One region of the Streptomyces sp. CA-142005 genome, then DNA from elsewhere that is predicted to be linked to it. Evidence: riboswitches for the same ligand, from Rfam matches in the RefSeq annotation. Region 1 holds a riboswitch; each other region holds the start of a gene.
What was found. A riboswitch is a leader RNA that binds a small molecule or an ion and turns the genes downstream of it on or off. The one in region 1 is predicted to bind cobalamin.

Region 1 (4,920 bases):
GCACCTGATGCGGGGCGTCCTCTACCAGACCGACCACTCGGACTTCTGGCGCTCGACGGACAGCGGCGAGACCTGGGAGTACCTGTGCCTGTGGCCGGGCGACCAGTACGGCGGGCAGTTCCAGCAGAAGACGTACGCGGTCGCGGACGACGGCTACTGCTATGTCCTGTCGACCGTGTTCAACCGTGACGTCGACTCCGACCTGCTGCTGCACCGAGTGCGCCAGGACCGGCTGGACGACCCGGCGGCCTACGAGCCGTGGGGCTACGCGAACGGCGCCTGGGCCTGGGGGAACTACCCGACGTCGATCACCGCGCGCCGCCGCTGGGGCGAGATCTGCTTCCGGGCCATGGGCGGCAAATACGCCCTGACCTGGCTGAACATGGACCCCCTCGGCATCCGCGCCCAGGTCTTCGCGCTCCCGACCAGCAACCTGTTCACCACACCGGAACAGACCATCATCGTCCCGACCACCCCGGGCAACGAGTCCGGCAACGCGGTGGCCAGCCCGTACGGCGGCTTCATCGTGCCCGGATCGACGTTCGGCGACTTCAACATCAACGTCAGCCAGTGGTACGACGACCAGAACTACCGGGTGATGCAGTACCGGATCAGCGGTCTGGCCGTCTGAGCACCAGGACGTTCACGTCGATCGCGGAACTGGAGGCCCATCACCGCTGACCTGCCCCGCCCATGGATTGTGTGAGCGACGCGGAAGCTGGTACTTCTGGATCACATGACCAGCCGAGTGCTTCTCGTCTCCCCCGCCATGAGCGCGTCACTGCGGCAGGCCCGTTTCGACGACGGCGGCTCGATCGACGAGAGCGGCGCGGCACGGGCCCGCTCGGCGGCCGGCGCGCTGCCCTCCGCGGCCCGTGCCCTGACCTCCCCCGGCGCCCGCTGCCGGGAGACCGCCGCGGCACTGGGCCTCGACGCCATGCCGGTAGCGGAGTTGGCGGGCCTCGACGTGGGTCGCTGGCGGGGGCGGACCCTGGAAGAGGTGGGGGCCGCCGAACCGGAGGCGGTGGGCCGCTGGCTCACCGACCCCGCATCCGCACCGCACGGGGGTGAGTCCGTGCGGGACCTGTGCGCGCGGGTCGCGGGCTGGCTGGCCGACGCGCAGAAGCTGGAGGGTCGTACGGTCGCGGTGGCCGAACCGGAGGTGGTGCGGGCGGCGGTCGTCGACGCACTGGGCCTGCCCGATGCGGTCTTCTGGCGCCTCGACGTGCCGCCGCTGACCGTGACCGCGCTCGGCGGCCGGGCCGGGCGCTGGAATCTGCGACTGGGGTGTCCGCTTGCCCCGCCGGAGGCCGATTAGGCGCCGGGGAACGCCCCAGGGCCCGACGGAGGGTTCCGACGGGCCCTGGGGCGTATGGAGGGAGTCAGTGTGCGGCCGGGACCGTTCGCCGGCCCGCGGCCGTCGCCGGCCTGGGGTTCAGCAGCCGTTCGGCCAACTCACCGAAGACGAGGCCGAATCCGGCCCACAGTGTGGTCTGGATCGCCAGGGCGGAGAGCCGGAACCGCCACAGCAGGGTGGCCGGGAAGCCCTTGGGCACCTCGTTGACGACGGGCAGGAACTGGTAGGCCAGGCCGATCACGACGGTGAACGCGACCACCGCGGCCACCGTGGCCCACCAGGTGCCCAGGCGCGGGGCGAGCCGCTTGCCCAGGATGGCGGCGGCGACCGCCAGCAGGACGCCGAGCAGCATCATCAGGAAGTACAGGGCGGTCCGCTTGCCGATGGTGTCGGGGCTGCCGACCGACGGCGGGTTGGCCGGGTACTTCAGGAACGGCACGACGTACACGGCGAGCAGCGCGCAGCCCGACAGCAGCAGTGCCGTGGCGCGCGGGCCGAAGCGGCCCACGCGGCCGAGGGCGAAGCTGAAGGCGAGCGCGCCGATGCCGCCGAAGGCGACCCCGTAGACGAGGACGCCGGTGGCGAGACCGGCGGTCGACTGCAGGGAGCGCGAGACGACCTCCATCTCGTGCTCGTGGGAGTGGGCCTCCTCGAAGCTGATCGCCTTGTCGACGTTCGGCTCACCGAGAACGTAGGCCACGACCAGGGCGAGCACACCGGCCGCCAGGCCGGCGAGCATGCCCCGGACGAGAAGGTTCCGTACGGTTGCGGAGTTCATGGGCGTGCGACGACCCTCGCGTCAGTGGCAGGGGAAGCCCAGCAGGTGGCGGGCGTCGTGCACCCACTCGTGGACGCCCGTGCCGTTGAGCACGGAGGTGGCGCCCTGCTCGGCGCCGACGAAGTAGAGCAGGACCAGCATGAGGATGCCGAAGAAGACCGCCCAGGGAGCAATCGCCTTCAGCGGCAGCTTGGCGGGAACGGCGGGGGTGGTGGCTGTCGGCTGAACGACGGTCTGCGCCATGGCAGGACCTCCTCTGGGAGTTCGCGTCCCATCTCGGTGGTGCACAGGACGACGGCCACGGGTCTGACTCACGAGCCCCTTGCGGGCCCGCATACAGTGGCGCGACCGTGCCGGATTCCCACCGGCTTCCGTTTCGCCGTCATCGATATCGGACCGACCGTACCGCGTGACGCGCGCATGGCCAAGACCGCCTCCCACCCGAGTGATCTTCCTCTCCCACCAGGTGGGACGGCAGGAGACAGGCGGGGAAAAAGAGTTGGGCGGCTGATTGCCCGTCCGGTAGCTTGCAGTCGACCGTGCACCAGGCCGAGGAGGTGAGACCCATGAACGCTGTATTCGTGTGGGTGCTCCCCCTCGTCGTCACGGTCGGGCGATCGACGTAGGTGTCGCCGGGAGCGCCTCGAGGACAAGGCACTCCCGAAAGGCAACACGCCATGGAATCTTTGAAGTTCACCACCGAGTCGTCCTTCAACGGCATGAGGGAACGCGAGTTCACCGTGGGCCGGGTCACCGGTGTCCTCTGGTCGCCCGCATCCGGCGCGGACCGTGCGCCCCTGGTCCTGCTGGGCCACGGCGGCGGCAACCACAAGAAGCATCCGGCGATGGCGGGCCGGGCCGAACTCCTGGTGACCGGCTGCGGCTTCCACGTGGCCTGCATCGACGCGCCCGGTCACGGCGACCGGCCGCGTACGGCGCACGACGAGCGGGAGATCGCCGAGCTGTTCCGGGCCAGGGCGGCGGGCGAGCCGGAAGGCCCGATCGTCGTCCGCTACAACGCCCACCTCGCGGAGCTCGCCGTGCCCGAGTGGCAGGCGACCCTGGACGCCCTCCAGGAGCTCGCGGAAATCGGCGCCGGCGGGCCGGTCGGCTACTTCGGCATCAACATGGGCACCGCGATCGGCGTGCCGCTGGTGGCGGCCGAACCCCGGATCACGGCCGCGGTCTTCGGCCAGCACTGGCCCGACGCCCTGGCGGAGAAGGCGAAGCGGATCACCATCCCGATCGAGTACGCCATGCAGTGGGACGACGAGCACATCCCGCGCGAGGCCGGGCTCGCGCTGTTCGACGCCTTCGCCTCGAAGGAGAAGACCCTGCACGCCAACGCGGGCAAGCACAAGGAGCTCCCCCGGTTCGAGGCCGCCAGCGCGGTCCGGTTCTTCGCCCGGCATCTCGGCCGAGCGGCCACCGTGCCGGCCTGACATGAGCGTTCGCGGCGCCCGGCCCGCCGGTCGGGCGCCGCCGGCGCGGCCCGATTCCACGTCCCGACTGCCGTGAGCCAGAGGCCCGTTGCCGGCCGTAAACGGGTGCGGGCCGTCGGCCCGTGGTCGCCGATGCCGGTGCCGTGGCCGCCTACAGGTCGGCCGGCTTCCAGCCGCTCCCTGCGGTCCGGGACCGCCGCCGGGACGCTAGGCCGTGAATCCCGTGGGCCGGGCCCGGATGCCGGGGCGGAACTTCGGGACGCGGAGGGTGATCTTCGTGCCCGCCCCGACGCCGGTCTCGATGACGAGGCCGTGGTCGTCGCCGTAGACCTGGCGGAGCCGGCGGTCGACGTTGTTCAGGCCGATGCCGGTGGCGGGGCCGGCCGTGCCGCGCAGGATCGCGCGCAGGCGTTCCGGTTCCATGCCGATGCCGTCGTCCTCGATGACGACCCGGGCCTCGGCGCCCTCGTCCTCCGCGATGATCGTGACGCTGATGCGCTCCACGGCCCCCTCCAGGCCGTGCTTGAGGGCGTTCTCGACGAGGGGCTGCAGACACAGGAACGGCAGCGTCACGGGCAGCACCTCGGGGGCGATGCGCAGGGTGACCTTCAGACGCCGGCCGAAGCGGGCGCGGGCGAGTTCCAGGTACTGCTCTATGGAGCGCAGCTCCTCGGCGAGGGTGGTGAAGTCGCCACCGCGGCGGAAGGAGTAGCGGGTGAAGTCGGCGAATTCCTGGAGGAGTTCACGGGCGCGCTCGGGGTCGGTACGGACGAAGGAGGCGATGCTCGCGAGGGAGTTGTAGATGAAGTGCGGGGAGATCTGGGCGCGCAGGGCCCGCACCTCCGCCTCGTGGGCGCTGGTGCGGGCCCGGTCGAGTCCGGCGAGCTCGAGTTCCAGGGAGAGCCGGCGGGCCGCTTCCTCGCCGGCCCGGACCAGAGCGGTGGACTCGTCGGCGGCGAGCACGACGAGGGCCACGGGGGCGCTGCCGTCGACGGGAAGCGGCACCAGGGCGCCCCAGCGGACGGGGCAGCCGGTGTCGTCGCAGGACAGCGGGAACGTCCGGGCGCGGGGCGGGTGGGCGAGCTGTGCCGTCACCTGCGCGCGGTGGTGTTCGCCGGCGCCGTCCCAGGCGAGCACGGTGGTGCCGTCGGTGAGGGCGAGGGCGGGGGCGCCGAGCAGGGGGCGCAGCCTGCGGACCGTCTTGCGGGCGGTGTCCGGGGTGAGCCCGGCGCGCAGAGGTGCCGCGGCGAGCGCTGCGGTGTGGAGGCCATGGGCCAGGGCGCGCGCCCCCTCGTGGTGGGCCGAGTGCTCCTGCTGCCGGCGCGCCGCCCCGTGCCCGAGGG
Region 2 (4,920 bases), 5.8 Mb from region 1:
TAGTGGTGATAACCGCTCTCGCGTTCGATTTCACGAACGGTTTCCACGACACCGCCAACGCGATGGCCACGACCATCTCGACAGGCGCCCTGAAGCCCAAGATCGCGGTGGCCATGTCCGCCGCCCTCAATCTGGTGGGCGCCTTCCTCTCCGTGGAGGTCGCCAACACGATCTCCAAGGGTCTCGTCGACGAGACCGGCATCCGTCCCGAGGTCATCTTCGCCGCCCTGGTCGGCGCGATCCTCTGGAACCTGATGACCTGGCTGGTGGGCCTGCCCTCCAGCTCCTCGCACGCCCTGATGGGCGGTCTGATCGGCGCCACCATCGCCTCCGCCGGCTTCGGCGCCGTGCACGGTGACGTCCTGGTCACCAAGGTGCTGCTCCCCGCGGTCGCCGCGCCGATCGTGGCGGGCGTCGCCTCGATGCTGGCCACCCGGTTCTCCTACGGCATCGGCGGCAAGGCCGAGGGCGAGGCCACCCGCAAGGGCTACCGCGCCGGCCAGATCGCCTCCGCCGGCCTGGTCTCCCTCGCGCACGGCACCAACGACGCCCAGAAGACGATGGGCATCATCACCCTCGCGCTGATCACGGGCGGCGCGATCGCCCCGGGCTCGAACCCTCCCACCTGGGTCATCCTCTCCGCCGGCCTCGCCATCGCGCTCGGCACCTACATCGGCGGCTGGCGGATCATCCGCACCATGGGCAAGGGCCTGACCGACCTGGAGCCGCGCCAGGGCTTCGCCGCCCAGACCAGCGCCGCGACCGCCATCCTGGCCTCCTCCCACCTGGGCTTCTCCCTCTCCACCACGCATGTCGTCTCGGGCTCGGTGATGGGCGCGGGCCTCGGCCGCAAGGGCGGGGTGGTCCGCTGGTCCACCGCGACCCGCATGGCCGTCGCCTGGGTGCTCACCCTCCCGGCCGCCGCGCTGGTCGGCGCGGGCGCCGAGTCCGTCACGGACCTCGGTGACTGGGGCACCGCCGTCGTCGCCGTCTTCCTGGTCGCCGCGAGCGCCACGATCTGGAAGGTCTCCCGCCGCGAGGTCGTCGACCACACCAACGTCGTCGACGCGCCCGAGGAGCCGGCCGGCGTGGTGACCGCCGCCATCGCCGCGGTGACCCCGCCCCCGGCGGGCACGATCACCGAGGACCTGACGGCCACGATCCCCGCCCCGGCCACCGCCGGGCCCGCCCCCGAGGCCGCGCCGCCGGCCGCCACCGTCTGACCCCGGCCACACCGGTAACCAAGGAAGCAACCCCATGAAGATCGACTGGTCGGCCCTCGGCTCCGTCTTCGGCGTCAGCCTCGTGTTCACGGTGGGCCTGGTGGCCCTGTTCACCCTCGGCATCAACGGTCTGGCACGGCGCGAGAAGGCCGCGGCCGAGGGCGGCTCCGCCACCCTCGCCGTCACCGGCGCCTACCTCTGCTTCGCCGCGTGCGCGGCGGCGGTGTCGTACGGCATCTTCCTCATCGTCTCCAAGTCCTGACGGACCACCACGAACCAGGCAATCCGAAGGCTCCCCGCCGTCCGTGACGGAGGGGAGCCTTCGTCATGCCCAGGGGTCACGGGCGCCCCACGGTGTGGGGATCGGCACACTCTCCCCGCGCAGGTCAACGGCAAGTTGACGGCCGTTCCGGGCGCGTGGTGGACTGCCCAGGCCATGTACGGCGGCAAGAGAGGAAGCCGGTGCGAATCCGGCGCGGTCCCGCCACTGTCACCGGGGAAGAACCCCCGGGAGCCAGGAACTCTCACCGCCGAATCTCGTCGAACCAGGGCGCGGACACCCTGAGTGAGGACACGGATCGCCATGCTCGGCTGCCGAAGGACCCGTACCAGGCCCGCTCCTGTACCCACGGCCGGCTGAGCCGATGGGTGCCGATCGCTCCTACGCGTACGGCGCCGCCGCCGGCCTTCTCGGTGACCTGCTCCTCGGCGATCCGCGCCGCGGGCATCCGGTCGCCGCGTTCGGGCGTGCGGCCGCTGCCGTGGACCGCGCGTTGTGGCACGACCACCGCGGCTGGGGCGCCGTGCACACCGTCGTGTGCGCCGGTGGCGCCGTCGCACTCGGCACGCTGGCCGCACGCGCCGTACGCCCCTCCCCCGCCGCCTCCGCCGCGCTGACCGCCGCCGCCACCTGGGCGGTCGTCGGCGGTACCTCGCTCGCCCGGGAGGCCCGCACGATCGGACGCGCCCTGGAGTCCGGGGACGTCGAGGCCGCGCGGGCGCGGCTGCCGCATCTGTGCGGCCGGGACCCGCAGGCGCTGGACGCCGACGGGATCGCCCGGGCCGTGGTCGAGTCGGTCGCCGAGAACACCTCCGACGCCGTCGTGGGCGCCCTGGTGTGGGGGGCGGTGGCCGGGGTGCCCGGGCTGCTGGGGTTCCGGGCCGTCAACACCCTGGACGCGATGGTCGGTCACAAGTCGCCCCGCTACCGCCGCTACGGCTGGGCCTCCGCCCGGCTGGACGACCTGGCCGGCTGGCCGGGGGCCCGGCTGACCGCCGTCCTCGCGGCCGCGGCCGGACCGGACCCGCGCGGTGCCCTGCGCGCCTGGAAGGCCGACGCCCGCCGGCACCCGAGCCCCAACGCCGGGCCCGTGGAAGCGTCGTTCGCGGGGGCGCTCGGCGTCCGGCTGGGCGGAACGCTCTCCTACGGCGGCCGGGTCGAGCACCGGCCCGTGCTCAACGGGGACACCGGCCGGGCCGTCCGGATCACCGACATCGACCGGGCCGTACGGCTCTCCCGCCGCGTCGGCCTGCTCGCGCTCGGCGGCACGGTCGCCGCGCGCCTCCTCGTCAAGAGCGTCAAGGGCCTGAAGGGACGTGCGAAGTGAACGGGGGACTCCTCGTCGCCGGCACCACCTCCGACGCCGGCAAGAGCGTCGTGACAGCCGGGATCTGCCGGTGGCTGGTGCGCCAGGGTGTGAAGGTCGCGCCGTTCAAGGCGCAGAACATGTCGCTCAACTCCTTCGTCACCCGCGAGGGTGCCGAGATCGGGCGGGCGCAGGCCATGCAGGCCCAGGCGTGCCGGGTCGAGCCGACCGCGCTGATGAACCCGGTGCTGCTCAAACCGGGCGGCGAGCAGAGCAGCCAGGTGGTGCTGCTGGGCAAGCCGGTGGGCGAGTTGAGCGCACGCGGCTACCACGGCGGGCGGCAGCAGAAGCTCCTCGGCACGGTGCTGGACTGCCTGGCCGAGTTGCGGGGCACGTATGACGCGGTGATCTGTGAGGGCGCGGGCAGCCCGGCCGAGATCAATCTGCGCCGGACCGACATCGTGAACATGGGCATCGCGCGGAACGCGCGGCTGCCCGTGCTGGTGGTCGGCGACATCGACCGCGGGGGCGTCTTCGCCTCCTTCTTCGGCACCGTGGCCCTGCTCTCGGCGGAGGACCAGGAGCTGGTCGCCGGGTTCCTGGTGAACAAGTTCCGAGGCGATGTCTCCCTGCTGGAGCCCGGCTTGGAGATGCTGTACGGCCTCACCGGGCGGCGCACGTACGGCGTGCTGCCGTTCCGGCACGGGCTCGGCATCGACGAGGAGGACGGGCTGAGGGTCTCCCTGCGCGGAACCGTGCGGGAATCCACCGTGGCTCCCCCCGTCGGCGAGGACGTACTGCGCGTCGCCGTGTGCGCGATCCCGTTGATGTCCAACTTCACCGATGTGGACGCGCTCGCCGCCGAACCGGGGGTCGTGGTGCGGTTCGTGGACCGGCCGGAGGAGCTGGCGGACGCGGACCTGGTCGTCATCCCGGGCACGCGCGGCACCGTGCGGGCGCTGGAGTGGCTGCGGGAGCGCGGGCTCGCGGACGCCCTCGTCCGAAGGGCCGCCGAAGGACGCCCGGTTCTCGGCATCTGCGGCGGCTTCCAGATCCTCGGCGAGCGCATCGAGGACGAGGTCGAGTCGCGGGCCGGCACGGTCGACGGGCTCGGTGTGCTGCCCGTACGGGTCCGGTTCGCGCGCGAGAAGACCCTGACCCGGCCGTCCGGACAGGCCCTGGGCGAGCGGGTCGAGGGGTACGAGATCCACCACGGGGTCGCCTCCCTGGAGGGCGGGCAGCCCTTCCTCGACGGCTGCCGGGTCGGTCAGACGTGGGGCACCCACTGGCACGGCTCGCTGGAGTCGGACGGCTTCCGCCGGGCCTTCCTGCGCGAGGTGGCCGCCGCCGCGGGCCGCCGCTTCGTGCCCGCGCCCGACACCTCCTTCGCCGCGCTGCGCGAGGAGCAGCTCGACCGGCTCGGCGACCTGATCGAACAGCACGCGGACACGGACGCGCTGTGGCGGCTCATCGAGTCGGGCGCGCCGCAAGGACTGCCTTTCATCCCACCGGGAGCGCCTGCATGAGCACAGTGTTGTTGTTGTCGACCGCCGACACGGATCTGCTGGCGGCCCGGGCCTCCGGCGCGGACTACCGCATCGGCAACCCGACCCGGGTGGACGTCGGGCAGGAGCTGCCGGGGCTGCTCGCGGGCGCGGACCTCGCCGTCGTACGGCTGCTGGGCGGCAAGCGCGCCTGGGAGGAGGGGCTGGCCGTCCTGAGGGCGTCCGGCGTGCCGACCGTGCTGCTGGGCGGCGAGGCCGTACCGGACGCCGAGCTGATGGCCGAGTCGTCGGTGCCCGCCGGTGTCGTGGCGGAGGCGCTGAAGTACCTGGTCGAGGGCGGTCCCGCGAACCTGCTGGAGCTGTCCCGGTTCCTCTCGGACACCGTGCTGCTGACCGGTGAGGGCTTCGAGGAGCCGCGCAAGATGCCGGAGTACGGCGTCCACGGCTCCCGCGAGCTCCAAGGCGGCCGGCCGACCGTGGGCGTGCTCTTCTACCGGGCGCACGAGCTCAGCGGCAACACCGCCTTCGTGGACACCCTGTGCGACGCGATCGAGGCGAAGGGCGCCAACGCCCTTCCGGTGTACTGCGGTTCGCTGCGGGGCGCGG
Region 3 (4,920 bases), 2.2 Mb from region 1:
CTACATCGTCATCGCGGTGGCGATCATCTACATCCCGATCAAGCTGGGCGGCTTCGACGACATCTTCGCCAAGGCGGGCCACGCCTTCAGCCAGGTCAACCCGGCGACGGGCAAGCCGCGCGGCGCGCTCGCGCCTCCGGAGGCCGGCCAGTGGACGTACGCGACCCTGGCCCTGGGCTCCGCGCTCGCGCTCTTCATGTACCCGCACTCGATCACCGCGACCCTGTCCTCCAAGAGCCGTGAGGTGATCCGCCGCAACACCACCATCCTGCCGCTGTACTCCCTGATGCTCGGCCTGCTGGCCCTGCTGGGCTTCATGGCGATCGCGGCCGGGGTCAAGGTCACCAACGGCCAGCTGGCCATCCCGCAGCTGTTCGAGAACATGTTCCCTGACTGGTTCGCGGGCGTGGCCTTCGCGGCGATCGGCATCGGCGCCCTGGTCCCCGCGGCGATCATGTCGATCGCGGCGGCGAACCTCTTCACCCGCAACATCTACAAGGACTTCATCAAGCCGGACGCGACGCCGAAGCAGGAGGCCCAGGTCTCCAAGGTCGTCTCGCTGCTGGTGAAGGTCGGCGCGCTGGTCTTCGTGCTGACGATGGACAAGACAGTGGCGATCAACTTCCAGCTGCTGGGCGGCATCTGGATCCTGCAGACCTTCCCGGCCCTGGTCGGCGGGCTGTTCACCCGCTGGTTCCACCGCTGGGCCCTGCTCGCCGGCTGGGCGGTCGGCATGGTGTACGGCACGGTCGCCGCGTACGGCGTCGCCTCCCCGACGCAGAAGCACTTCGGCGGCTCGGCGAAGGAGATCCCCGGCATCGGCGAGATCGGCTACATCGGCCTCACGGCCTTCGTCCTCAACGTCGTGGTCACCGTGGTCCTCACCTTCGTCCTCAAGGCCGTGAAGGCCCCCGAGGGCGCCGACGAGACCAAGCCGGAGGACTACACGGCGGACGCGGGCGACCCGGGGGTCCAGGTGGAGCTGCCGCCGGCCACCGCGGGCGCCGGTCACTGAGCGACTGCCGTACGACGGGCCGCCGGAGGAAATCCGGCGGCCCGTTGTCGTACCCCTCGGGCAGACTCGGTGCCATGGACATCCGGATCCGCCCCGCAGCCCCCGCCGAGTACGACACCCTCGGCGAGATCACCGCCCAGGCGTACCTCCAGGACGGGCTCCTGGACTTCGGCGAGAGCGACGCGTACCTCGGCGAACTCAAGGACGTGGCCAAGCGAGCGGCCGCGGCCGACGTACTCGTGGCCACCCGGGACGACACCCTCCTCGGCGGCGTCACCTTCGTGCCCTCCCCCGGTCCCATGGCCGACATCGCGCGGCCCGGAGAGGCCGAGATCCGCATGCTGGCCGTCGCCAGAGCCGGCCGCGGCCAGGGCGCCGGCGAGGCCCTCGTCCGGGCCTGCATCGACCGCGCACGGGCCACCGCGGGCTGCCGGGCCGTCGTCCTGTCGACCCAGCGCACCATGCACGCCGCCCACCGCATCTACGAACGGCTGGGTTTCGTTCGCACACCCGAGCGGGACTGGAATCCGCTGCCCGAGCTGGACGACATCACTCTGCTCACCTATGAGTTGACGCTCTGACACCGCCACGACACAACATCTGGGGGTGACACGACAGCCCGGCACTAGATGTATGCTCATGCTCGCTGTCGCCGCAGGGGAATCCGGTGCGAATCCGGAACTGTCCCGCAACGGTGTACTTGTGCGCGTCTGCGCCCAGGAGTCAGTCCGAGGACCTGCCGACAGCGCACCCGGCCGTCCGGTTCGGGTGACCTTCAGACGTCCGGGCCTCGTGGGATGGGCCGGTGGACGCGACGCCGTGTGCGCTCGTGGCTGCCCCCTGCCCTCCGCAAGGCCCCCGTGCCGAGCGAGGGAGAGCCCCACGTGACCATCGCGCCAGCAGATCCGGCTTCAGCCAGCGGCCTGGAGACCGACGGTCCCGGTACCGCGTTGCTGCGGACCCTGACCGAGCTGACCGCCGACCTCCCCGACGCCGACCCCGGCCGGGTCGCCGCCGCCGCGCTGCGCGGCCGGTCGGCGCGCGCGGACGAGTCGGAGTTGCGCGAGCTGGCCACCGAGGCCGCCGCCGGGCTCATCTCCGAGGACCCCGCCTACTCCCGGCTGGCCGCCCGGCTGCTGACCCTCTCCATCCGCGCCGAGGCCGCCTCGCAGGGCGTGACCTGCTTCACCGAGTCCGTGGCCGTGGGGCACCGCGAGGGACTCATCGCCGACCGCACCGCGGAGTTCGTGCGGCTGCACGCCGAGCGGCTCGACGCGCTGATCGACCGCGGGGCCGACGACCGCTTCGGCTACTTCGGCCTGCGCACCCTGCACAGCCGTTACCTGCTCCGGCACCCGATCACCCGCAGGGTCATCGAGACGCCCCAGCACTTCATGCTGCGGGTCGCGAGCGGCCTGGCCGAGGACGACACCACCCGGTCGGTGGACGAAGTGGCAGCGCTCTACCGGCTCATGAGCCGGCTCGACTACCTCCCCTCCTCCCCCACGCTCTTCAACTCCGGTACGCGGCACCCGCAGATGTCGTCCTGCTACCTCCTCGACTCCCCGCTGGACGAGCTGGACTCCATCTACGACCGCTACCACCAGGTGGCCCGGCTCTCCAAGCACGCCGGCGGCATCGGTCTGTCGTACTCCCGGATCCGCAGCCGCGGTTCGCTGATCCGCGGCACCAACGGGCACTCCAACGGCATCGTGCCGTTCCTGAAGACCCTGGACGCCTCGGTGGCCGCCGTGAACCAGGGCGGCCGGCGCAAGGGCGCCGCGGCCGTCTACCTGGAGACCTGGCACTCCGACATCGAGGAGTTCCTGGAGCTGCGGGACAACACCGGTGAGGACGCCCGCCGTACGCACAACCTGAACCTCGCGCACTGGGTCCCGGACGAGTTCATGCGCCGGGTCAACGCCGACGGGCAGTGGTCGCTGTTCTCCCCGTCGGACGTGCCGGAGCTGGTGGACCTGTGGGGCGAGGAGTTCGACGCCGCCTACCGCAAGGCCGAGGCGGCGGGCCTGGCGAAGAAGACCATGCCGGCCCGCGAGCTGTACGGCCGGATGATGCGCACCCTCGCGCAGACCGGCAACGGCTGGATGACCTTCAAGGACGCGGCCAACCGCACCGCCAACCAGACGGCCCTGCCGGGGCACGTCGTCCACTCCTCCAACCTCTGCACGGAGATCCTGGAGGTCACGGACGACGGGGAGACCGCGGTCTGCAACCTGGGGTCCGTCAACCTGGGTGCGTTCGTCGACATGGCGACCGAGGACCTCGACTGGCAGCGACTGGACGACACCGTCCGCACCGCCGTCACCTTCCTCGACCGCGTGGTCGACATCAACTTCTACCCGACCGAGCAGGCGGGGCGGTCGAACGCCAAGTGGCGTCCCGTCGGCCTCGGCGCGATGGGTCTGCAGGACGTCTTCTTCAAGCTGCGCCTGCCCTTCGACTCAGCGGAGGCCAAGGCCCTGTCCACGCGGATCGCCGAGCGGATCATGCTCACCGCGTACGAGGCCTCCGCCGACCTGGCCGAGCGCAACGGCCCGCTGCCGGCCTGGGAGAAGACCCGTACGGCCCGGGGCGTGCTGCACCCCGACCACTACGGCGTCGAGCTGGCCTGGCCGGAGCGCTGGGCGGCCCTGCGCGGCCGTATCGCCGAGGTCGGCCTGCGCAACTCCCTGCTGCTGGCCATCGCGCCCACCGCCACCATCGCCTCCATCGCGGGCGTGTACGAGTGCATCGAGCCGCAGGTGTCGAACCTGTTCAAGCGCGAGACGCTGTCCGGCGAGTTCCTCCAGGTCAACTCCTATCTGGTGCAGGACCTGAAGGAGCTGGGCGTCTGGGACGCCCGCACCCGTGAGGCGCTGCGCGACTCGGGCGGCTCGGTGCAGGACTTCGCGTGGATCCCGGCCGAGGTGCGGGCGCTGTACCGAACGGTCTGGGAGATCCCGCAGCGCGGGCTGATCGACATGGCGGCGGCCCGCACCCCGTTCCTGGACCAGGCCCAGTCCCTGAACCTGTTCATGGAGACGCCGACCATCGGCAAGCTCTCCTCGATGTACGCGTACGCCTGGAAGTCGGGCCTGAAGACGACGTACTACCTGCGCTCCCGCCCGGCGACCCGCATCGCCCGCGCCGCCCAGGGCCAGGCGCAGACCAAGACCCCCATCCCCGTCCAGCAGGCCGCCGACCCCGACGCCGTCGCCTGCTCCCTGGAAAACCCCGAGTCCTGCGAGGCCTGCCAGTAATGTCCAACCGTCCCCAGAACCTTCTCGACCCGGGCTTCGAGCTGACCCTGCGCCCCATGCGCTACCCCGACTTCTACGAGCGCTACCGGGACGCGATCAAGAACACCTGGACCGTGGAGGAGGTCGACCTCCACTCGGACGTCGCCGACCTCGCGAAGCTGACGCCCGAGGAGCAGCACCTCATCGGCCGTCTGGTCGCCTTCTTCGCGACCGGTGACTCGATCGTCGCCAACAACCTGGTGCTGACGCTGTACAAGCACATCAACTCCCCCGAGGCCCGGCTCTACTTGAGCCGTCAGCTCTTCGAGGAGGCCGTGCACGTCCAGTTCTACCTGACGCTCCTGGACACCTACCTCCCCGACCCGGACGACCGCGCGGCCGCCTTCGCCGCGGTGGAGAACATCCCCTCCATCCGGGAGAAGGCCGGGTTCTGCTTCAAGTGGATCAACGAGGTCGAGAAGCTCGAGCGGCTGGAGACCAGGGCCGACCGCCGTCGGTTCCTGCTCAACCTGATCTGCTTCGCCGCGTGCATCGAGGGCCTGTTCTTCTACGGCGCCTTCGCGTACGTCTACTGGTTCCGCAGCCGGGGCCTGCTGCACGGCCTCGCCACCGGCACCAACTGGGTGTTCCGCGACGAGACCATGC

Region 2: another riboswitch for cobalamin. It lies ahead of ACQPXS_RS13450 (cobalamin biosynthesis protein); the one in region 1 lies ahead of ACQPXS_RS39965 (CbtB domain-containing protein).
Region 3: another riboswitch for cobalamin. It lies ahead of ACQPXS_RS30215 (ribonucleoside-diphosphate reductase subunit alpha); the one in region 1 lies ahead of ACQPXS_RS39965 (CbtB domain-containing protein).

The regions. Positions count from the first base shown of each region.
Region 1 covers NZ_CP192078.1:8,661,130-8,666,049, reverse strand. Annotated here, with positions in the region: gene ACQPXS_RS39980 (DUF4185 domain-containing protein) at 1-631, shown strand, start outside; gene ACQPXS_RS39975 (histidine phosphatase family protein) at 737-1,318, shown strand; gene ACQPXS_RS39970 (CbtA family protein) at 1,383-2,135, opposite strand; gene ACQPXS_RS39965 (CbtB domain-containing protein) at 2,157-2,378, opposite strand; cobalamin riboswitch at 2,415-2,552, opposite strand; gene ACQPXS_RS39960 (alpha/beta hydrolase) at 2,813-3,577, shown strand; gene ACQPXS_RS39955 (sensor histidine kinase) at 3,785-4,920, opposite strand, start outside.
Region 2 covers NZ_CP192078.1:2,815,073-2,819,992, forward strand. Annotated here, with positions in the region: gene ACQPXS_RS13440 (anion permease) at 1-1,223, shown strand, start outside; gene ACQPXS_RS13445 (hypothetical protein) at 1,258-1,485, shown strand; cobalamin riboswitch at 1,628-1,769, shown strand; gene ACQPXS_RS13450 (cobalamin biosynthesis protein) at 1,868-2,830, shown strand; gene ACQPXS_RS13455 (cobyric acid synthase) at 2,827-4,335, shown strand; gene cobN (cobaltochelatase subunit CobN) at 4,332-4,920, shown strand, end outside.
Region 3 covers NZ_CP192078.1:6,445,221-6,450,140, reverse strand. Annotated here, with positions in the region: gene mctP (monocarboxylate uptake permease MctP) at 1-1,015, shown strand, start outside; gene ACQPXS_RS30220 (GNAT family N-acetyltransferase) at 1,090-1,596, shown strand; cobalamin riboswitch at 1,649-1,773, shown strand; gene ACQPXS_RS30215 (ribonucleoside-diphosphate reductase subunit alpha) at 1,900-4,275, shown strand; gene ACQPXS_RS30210 (ribonucleotide-diphosphate reductase subunit beta) at 4,275-4,920, shown strand, end outside.